DNA from 2 places in the Arthrobacter sp. CAN_A2 genome. Region 1 is predicted to be linked to the other one. Evidence: predicted binding sites of a transcription regulator. Region 1 holds the regulator's gene; the other holds the start of a gene.
What was found. Region 1 encodes LexA, which represses DNA repair genes until DNA is damaged. Its sites were predicted from a motif close to TCGAACANNTGTTCGA; they were not measured.
Positions count from the first base shown of each region.

Region 2: ruvA (Holliday junction branch migration protein RuvA) is a predicted target of LexA. The motif match lies at 2,739-2,754, and genes of this name have one in related genera.

Region 1 is NZ_JADOUS010000002.1:41,861-46,251, reverse strand. Features, by position in the region: gene IWX63_RS02445 (ATP-dependent DNA helicase) at 1-1,520, shown strand, start outside; gene lexA (transcriptional repressor LexA) at 1,555-2,271, opposite strand; gene IWX63_RS16690 (LysM peptidoglycan-binding domain-containing protein) at 2,652-3,191, shown strand; gene IWX63_RS02430 (histidinol-phosphate transaminase) at 3,268-4,362, shown strand.
Region 2 is NZ_JADOUS010000004.1:245,398-249,788, forward strand. Features, by position in the region: gene ruvC (crossover junction endodeoxyribonuclease RuvC) at 1-554, shown strand, start outside; gene IWX63_RS07085 (TetR/AcrR family transcriptional regulator) at 624-1,199, opposite strand; gene IWX63_RS07090 (hypothetical protein) at 1,251-2,240, shown strand; gene IWX63_RS07095 (hypothetical protein) at 2,237-2,602, shown strand; gene ruvA (Holliday junction branch migration protein RuvA) at 2,806-3,435, shown strand; gene ruvB (Holliday junction branch migration DNA helicase RuvB) at 3,432-4,391, shown strand, end outside.

The DNA.
Region 1 (4,391 bases):
GGGCCGAGGAGACCGGGACCGGCGACCGCGACGACCTCGTCCCGGGCGTGAGCGACCGCGCGTGGCGCCAGGTGTCCGTCTCCAGCATGGAGTGCCTCGGCGCTGCCCGCTGCCCGATGGCCCAGGAGTGCTTCAGTGAGAAGGCGCGCGCCGCAGCGGCGGACGCCGACATCATCATCACCAACCACGCGATGCTCGCGATCAGCGCCTTCGAGGGTCTCGCGGTCCTGCCGGAGTACGACGTCGTCGTCATCGACGAGGCGCACGAGCTCCACGACCGCGTGACCGGAGCCGTCTCCGGCCAGCTCTCCGCCTCGATGGTGAGCGCGGCCGCCGCGGCGCTCCGCCGCCACGCCTCGATCGGCACCGGATCCCTCGACACGGCCGCCGACGCGTTCGAGGCGGCAGCCGAGCTCGTCCCCTCTGGCCTGCTGCCGGGCGGCCTCCCGGAGGATCTCGAGCAGGCCCTCGCCCAGGTCCGTGACGCCTCCCGGGCTGCGCTGTCGGACACGAAGACGGATGGCAAGTCCGAAGCCGACGTCGACGGCGGCCGGCAGGTCGCGCGGTCCCGCGCCACCCTGGTCTTCGAGCTCGCCGAGAGGATCCTCGCCGCCTCCGACGTCAACGAGGTGGTCTGGGCGTCGCGCCCCAGCACCTTCACGCCGGGATCCGGCTACGCGCAGCCCGACGAGAGCGCGCCCGCGACGCTGAACGTCGCACCGCTGTCCGTCGCCGGGCGGCTGCGGGAGGGGTTGTTCGAGGACCACACCGTGATCCTCACCTCCGCGACCCTCGCCATCGGCTCCGAGTTCGGCCCCGTCGCGGGATCACTGGGCCTCAGCGGTCCCGGTGCACCCGCCTGGACCGGCGTCGACGTCGGGAGCCCCTTCGACTACCCGCGGCAGGGCGTGCTCTACGTGGCGAAGGACCTCCCGAAACCCGAACGCGGCACCTCCGAGGCGCAGCTCGAGGAGCTCCTCGGACTGCTCAGGGCGTCCCGTGGGGGCGCGCTGGGACTGTTCTCGTCGAAGCGCGCTGCCGAGGAGGCGGCGGAGGCTCTGCGCCCGAAGGTCGATTTCGAGATCCTGTGCCAGGGGGAGTCCTCACTGAATGCGCTGGTGACGCAGTTCGCGGAGGAACCGGACACCTGCCTGTTCGGCACCATGTCACTGTGGCAGGGCGTGGACGTGCCGGGGTCCTCGTGCCGGCTGGTCGTGATCGATCGCATCCCGTTCCCCCGGCCCGACGATCCCTTGATGACCGCCCGCACCAGGGCGGTGGCCCGGAACGGTGGCAACGGATTCATGAGCGTGTCCGCCACCCATGCGGCCGTCCGGCTCGCACAGGGCGCCGGCCGCCTGATCAGGGCCACGGGGGACCGGGGCGTGGTCGCCGTCCTGGACAGTCGGCTCGCCACCGCCCGGTACGGGGGATTCCTCCGGGCCGCCCTCCCGCCCTTCTGGGCGACGACGGACCGCGCCACCGTCACGGGGATCCTGGAGCGGCTCTCGGGGCGCTGATAAGTCCCGGGCGGCGCGGCCTCCCGCGCGGAAGCTACAGCGCGCGCAGCACCGAGACGACCTTGCCCATGATGCTGGCATGGTCGCCCAGGATGGGCTCGTAGCGGGTGTTCTGCGGCAGGAGCCACGTGTGCCCGTCCCGCTGCCGGAAGGTCTTGACGGTGGCCTCCTCGTCGAGCAGCGCCGCGACGATGTCGCCGTTCTGTGCGCTCTGCTGCCTGCGGACCACCACCCAGTCGCCGTCGCAGATCGCGGCGTCCACCATGGAGTCTCCCGAGACCCTGAGCATGAAGAGATCCCCGTGGCCGACGAGCTGGCGGGGGAGGGGCATGACATCCTCGACCACCTGGTCCGCGAGGATCGGACCACCCGCGGCGATGCGCCCTACGAGCGGCACCAGGGCGGTGTCGACGGCGATCCGGTGCTCGACGGCAGGCTTCCGGTCCGGAGACGAATCGGCGTGCGCGCCCGACGTGTCCGGAGCCAGGGTCAGGGGGAGCAGGACCTCCATGGCGCGGGGGCGCTTCGGGTCCCTGCGCACGTACCCGAGCCTCTCGAGCTGCGCCAGCTGGTGGGTCACGCTGGACAGGCTCGCGAGGCCCACGGTGTCGCCGATCTCCCGCATGGACGGCGGGTACCCCTTGTCGGCGATCGACCGCTGGATCGTCTCGAGGATCGTCAGCTGCCGGGCGGTCAGCCCCTTGGACACGGAGCGGCCGCGCGGCCTGCCCCGGCCCGCAGAGATGGGCACGGCGTCTGCCGGGACGTCGGCAGTGTTCGATTCCTGCCGGGCTGCCGCTGGTGATTCCGCCACTGTTGCGCCTTTCGCCTGGGATCGCTGATCCCGTCGTCACCGCCGGTCCGCTCCCGTGGACCGGAAGTCGTTTTGTCAGAGGCGGCTGGTTGTGTGAGATGCATCGGCCACGGAACGGCCCTCGGAGAGCAGCATCCGTCGACGATGTCCTGATCTCCCCACGCTAGGACAGACGAGGGCACTTTTCAAACATATGTTCGAGCGAGTCTCGACACGGGTCGATCGTAGATGCTAGAAATAGGCAGAGGCTTATTAGAACGTGTGTTCGAACCGAGCGCTTCGCCCGGTCAGGGCATTCGAAGGAAAGAGGAACGGCAATGGTTACACCCGTACTGCATGGCAGCTCGCTGTGGACGCCCGCTCGCCCCGAAAGCCATCTCAGGCTGATCTCCGCGCCCGGAGCGTCGCCGTCCACCGGCCCCCTGACACCTTCGGCCTTCGCGGCGCCCTCCAGCCCTCACTCGGCCCGTCCCTCGGACACGACCGGTACCTCCATGCAGCCCGGTACCTCCATGCAGCCCCGTACCTCCACGCAGCGGAGTACGGAACGCCCCCTGACGCTCACGCGGCGCGGGCGCCTGCTGCTGGTCGGCCTGCCGATCGCCCTGGCCGTCGCGGCCCTGATCCTCCTGGCAGCGTTCCTGACCTCCCAGGCCCAGGCGGGGGAGTCGGCGCCGACGTCCACCGCCACGGTCGAGGTGAGTGTCGCCACCGGGGAGACCCTGTGGGATCTCGCCGTGCTCTACGCGCCGGAGCGCGATCCCCGGGACGTCGTCGCGGAGATCGTCGAGCTCAACGACCTGCCGAGCTCCGTGGTGCAGGCCGGGCAGAGCATCGCGGTCCCCGCCGAGGGGTGAGCGCCACCCGCGTCGGGGTCGAGTCTCGGACGCAGCCCATTCGCCCGCGGAAGACGGCATCCCTTAAACTGGAGTGGTGCCCTCCTCCGTTGAAGCCCTAGCCGCCCTTCCTCTGCGCGACGACCTCGTGGGGCTGCACCCGTACGGCGCTCCGCAGCTGGACGTCCCCATCCTGCTCAACGTCAACGAGAACACCCACGGCGTGCCGGCCGACGTGCACGCCGCGATCGTGGAGGCCGTCGCGGAGGCGACCCGGGGGCTCAACCGCTACCCCGACCGCGAGTTCACCCAGCTGAGGAAGAACCTCGCCGACTATCTCGGGCACGGCCTGACGCCCGATCAGCTGTGGGCCGCCAACGGCTCCAACGAGGTCCTCCAGCAGGTCCTCCAGGCCTTCGGTGGGCCCGGACGCACCGCGATCGGCTTCCCGCCCACGTATTCGATGTACCCCTTGCTCGCGAGCGGGACCGGCACGCGCTACGTCACCGCCGCCCGCGGCGCCGCCTACACCATGACACCCGAGGACACCGCCCGGGCCGTCCGCACATCCGGGGCGAACATCGTGTTCCTGTGCTCGCCGAACAATCCGACCGGCACGGCGCTCGGCCTCGACGTCGTCGAGGCGGCCTACGAGGCCGGTGAGGACGCGCGCGCCATCATCATCGTGGACGAGGCCTACGGCGAGTTCGCGCAGGAAGGTACGGCGAGCGCCCTCACCCTTCTGTCGGGACGCCCGCGGTTGCTCGTGTCACGGACCATGAGCAAGGCCTTCGCCCTTGCCGGTGCCCGGATCGGCTACCTCGCGGCGGCGCCGGAGATCGCCGATGCCCTGCGGCTGGTCCGGCTGCCGTACCACCTCTCCGCCATCACCCAGGCGGCCGCGAATGCCGCCCTCACCCATGCGGACACGCTCCTGGCGAACGTCGAGGCGATCAAGGTGCAGCGGGACCGCATCGTGCGAGAGCTCGAGACCCTGGGGCTCTCGCCCGCCCCCTCGGACTCGAATTTCGTCTTCTTCTCGGGCCTCGACGACCCGCACCGTGTCTGGCAGGGCCTCCTGGAAGCAGGTGTCCTCGTCCGTGATGTCGGGATCCCGGGGTCGCTCCGGGTCACCGCAGGCACGGAGGAGGAGACGACGGCGTTCCTGACGGCGCTGGCGACGCTGATCTGACGGTCGGCGCCGCCTGGTCCGGGCCCTGC
Region 2 (4,391 bases), on a different contig from region 1:
TGGGCGTCGACCCCGGGCTGACCCGCTGCGGGCTGGCCGTCGTCGACATCGAGCCGAACCGGCGCTCCACCCTCGTGGCCGTCGGCGTGGTCGGCACCGACGCCGGGCAGAGCCTCGATCAGCGGCTCCTGGTCATCGCGGAGGCCGTCGACACCTGGCTGGACCTGCACGAGCCGCAGGCCCTCGCCGTCGAGCGCGTGTTCAGCGGGACCAACATCAGCACCGTCATGGGCACCGCGCAGGCGTCCGGGGTCGTCATCGTGTCCGCCGCCCGGCGGGGCATCCCGGTGGCCCTCCACACGCCCACCGAGGTGAAGGCCGCGGTCACGGGCAACGGGCAGGCGGACAAGGTCGCGGTCACGAAGATGGTGACCAAGATCCTGCGCCTGGACACGCCGCCCCGGCCCGCCGACGCCGCCGATGCCCTGGCCCTGGCCATCACGCACGCGTGGCGCCGGGGCGTGGGGACTCAGGGTGCGGCCGCGGCCGGCGGGTTGGTCACCCCCGCGCAGCGCCTCTGGGCCGAGGCGGAGGCCCGGGCCCGACGCCGCTAGCCCGACCATCCGCGGTGTGGCGACTCGCGCCTCCGCCCTCGCCGCCGCATCGCGAGGGTCGCCGTCGGCTCAGCGCGAGCTGCGGACGTCCAGGACGGACGGCACCCCGGAGAGTGCTACCCCGATCCGCACCTCCAGGCCCGGGCCCTCGTCGTCGGCCAGCCAGGCATGGAGGCACTGCCGGAACAGCGCGAACCCGATGGCCGCCAGGACGTCGGACTGTTCGGGCGGGAACCCGCGATCGATCAGGGCCACCGTCACGTCCTCCTGCCACCGGGCCTGCTTGGCGAGTTCCCGTCCGGACAGTGCGATGTGCGAATCGATGATGCGCCGGCGCCGCTTCAACAGGTCGCGCCGGGACTCGACCGCCGACGCGAGCGTCCCGAGCGCCTTCCCCATGTGCACGTCCGCGCGGACGGGACCGGTGTCCTCGGCGATGACACCGATCAGCAGGGGCAGGAGGCCGTCGTCGTCGGCGAAGAGCACTTCCTCCTTGTCCGCGAAGTAGCGGAAGAAGGTCCTCGGGGTCACGCCGGCCGCGAGAGCGATGTTCTCGACGGTCGACTCCGCGTAGCCGTGGTCGACGAACTGGCTGATCGCCGCGTCCACGAGGCGGCGGCGGGAGTCTTCGGGCCAACGGGGCATTCACCGATCCTACCCTTGTGTCACTTTGTGACATCGACTATATTCCTTGCCATGTCACAAACTGACGTCACACCGCCGACGATCGTCCTGACCGGCTTCACGAGCGGCATCGGCGCGCGGCTGTTCGAGGAGCTCCTCGGGCACCCCTCACGGCCGAACCTCGTGCTCCTTGCCCGCGATGCTGCCGGCCTCGGGCACGCGCTCGAGCGCGCCCGCGCAGCGGGGCTCGTCGCCATCGGTGCACTCGCCGATCTCGGCGACCTCGGCTCCGTCCGCACTGCGCTGGAGCAGGTCCACGCTGCGCAGCGACGCGACGAGGTGCGCCTCATCGATGTCGCCCTTCTCAACGCCGGCGCACAGTTCACGAGCAGGCGGAACGCCGGAGCGCAGGGGCATGAGCTGACCTTCACCGTCGACGTGATCGCACAGCACCTGCTCCTGCGCGGGCTGGAACCGCTCCTCGCCGCGGGTGCCCACGCGGTTCTCATGGGGTCCTCCACCCATCGCGGCAGGAAAGCGAGCTTCAACCTCATCCCGGACCCGCAGTGGCGGGATCCCGACGATCTCGCCCGGGTAGAACCTCCTGCCGATGGTCCGACCCGATTCGCCGACGAGCGCCGGAAAGGCGGCGTCGCCTACGCCTCGAGCAAGCTCGCGCTGGTGACCCTCGCCCACGGATGGGCGGAGCGACTCGCTGCGTCCGGGCGTCGACTCAACACCTACGATCCCGGGCTGGTCGCCGGGACCGGGCTGGGCCGGGACATGCCGGCCCCCATGTACTGGGTCTGGAAGAACGTGATGCCGGCGATGAGCGTCCTCCCGGGAGCCTCGACGCCACGGGCCACCGCCCGCCACGCTGTCCGGCTGGCCCTCGGAAACGCGCACGGGTCGTTGAACGACGGCTACGTGGAGATCGGCCGGGTCACCCGTGCGGAACCGGTCACGTTCGCGACCGATCGCCGGGAGCGGCTGTGGGCCTGGCTCGAGGACGCGGTCGAGGAGTACCTGCCGACCTATGCCGCGTCCGGGGGCCCCCGGTGATCCTCGTCTCGCTCGGACTGAACATGCTCGTCCTCGTCCCGGTGACGGTCCTCCTGGCCCGCGAGGCGCCGGGGTTCCGTGAGGTGTTCGGGGAGAGGACACCGGCCCGTGACATCCTCTTCGCCATCTATCTGGCGATCCTCACGTCGTCGGCCGTACTCATGGGCGCATGCCTCGTGCTGCCCGATGCACCGTGGCTGACGGGAGCGGTAGCGGCCCTGCTGACGGTCCAGGTCGTCTACAAGGGCCTCACCGCACTCACCGTGCGGAACGGTCTGCGTCACCCCGTCGTCCTCGCGAACCTGACAATCGCCGCCGTGCACACGCTCACCGTCCTGGGGATCGCGCAGGCCCTTCCGTGACCAGGGTGGCGCGGGCAGGTGTCGGCCGGATCAGGGGAAAGGATCACGGGCAAGCCCGGACCCTGCGCATCCCGCGCGGCGGCGGATCCGGTGTGGCGGCTCGATCGCGGACCGTTTCGCCGGTACCGTAGAGGATTAGAACGTATGTTCGACGTCGGGTGGATGCCCGGCGGTCCCGCCCGCCAGTGCCCTTGGAGCTCCTCATGATCAGTTCCCTCCGCGGAACAGTGACCCACGTGGGCCTGCACTCCGCCGTCCTCGACGTCAACGGCTTCGGCATGCAGGTCCAGGCGACCCCCCAGACCCTGGCCGGGCTGCGCCTGGGGGAGCAGGCCTCCGTCGCCACGGCCATGATCGTCCGCGAGGACTCGATGACGCTCTTCGGCTTCGAGGACGCGGGCCAGCGCGAGGTCTTCGAGACGCTCCTGGCGGTCAGCGGCGTCGGGCCCCGCCTCGCACTCGCCGTCCTGGCCGTCCACACGCCCGAGGCCATCCGCGTCGCCGCGTCCTCGGGTGACGACAAGGCTTTCAGCAAGGTGTCGGGGATCGGTCCCAAGGGCGCCCGCCGGATCGTGCTCGAGCTCGCCGGCAAGCTGGTCCCGCTCGACACGAAGCCCGGGGTGTCCAAGCAGACCTGGCAGGGCCAGGTCCTCACGGCCATGATGGGCCTCGGCTGGTCGGAGAAGGATGCCGGAGCGGCCATCGACGCCGCCGTCGACGAGGCGCCCGAGATCGCCGCGACCGGTGACGTGGGCCAGATCCTGAAACTCACGCTGCGCAGGCTCGGCCAGGACGGCGCCCGCAGCTCGGCTCGGACGAGGGTGACTACATGACGGACCAGCACCCGGAGGAGGCGCCGCTCGTCGCGCCGGCCGCCGACCCCGAGGACCGCGCCGTCGAGGCGGCTCTCCGGCCGAAGAACCTCGACGACTTCGTGGGCCAGAAGCGCGTGCGCCGGCAGCTCTCGCTCGTCCTCGAGGCGTCCCGCCTGCGCGGACGCAGCGCCGACCACGTGCTCCTGTCCGGTCCTCCCGGCCTCGGCAAGACGACGCTGGCGATGATCATCGCCGCCGAGATGAACGCGCCGCTGCGCATCACGTCCGGTCCCGCCATCCAGCACGCCGGCGACCTCGCGGCCATCCTCTCCTCCCTCACCGAGGGCGAGGTCCTCTTCCTCGACGAGATCCACCGCATGTCCCGGCCCGCCGAGGAGATGCTCTACATGGCCATGGAGGACTTCCGCGTCGACATCATCGTCGGCAAGGGACCCGGCGCCACGGCGATCCCGCTGGAGCTGCCACCCTTCACCCTCGTGGGCGCCACGACACGCGCGGGGCTCCTGCCCGGCCCGCTCCGGGACCGCTTCGGCTTCACCGGGCACCTCGAGTTCTACTCGACGGAGGAACTCGAGCTCGTGCTCCGCCGCTCCGCCATGCTGATGGACATGAAGGTCAACTCGGCCGCGTTCGCGGAGATCGCCGGCCGGTCGCGTGGCACGCCCCGTATCTCCAACCGCCTGCTCCGGCGCGTCCGGGACTGGGCCCTGGTGCACGGCATCGACCTCATCGACGCCCGGTCCGCGAGTGCGGCGCTGGACATGTACGAGGTGGACGCGCGGGGCCTCGATCGGCTGGACCGGGGTGTGCTCACCGCACTCATCACCAAGTTCAACGGCGGGCCCGTGGGCCTGTCGACGCTCGCGATCGCCGTCGGCGAGGAACCCGAGACGGTCGAGACCGTCGCCGAACCCTACCTGGTCCGCGAGGGCATGCTCGGGCGCACACCGCGC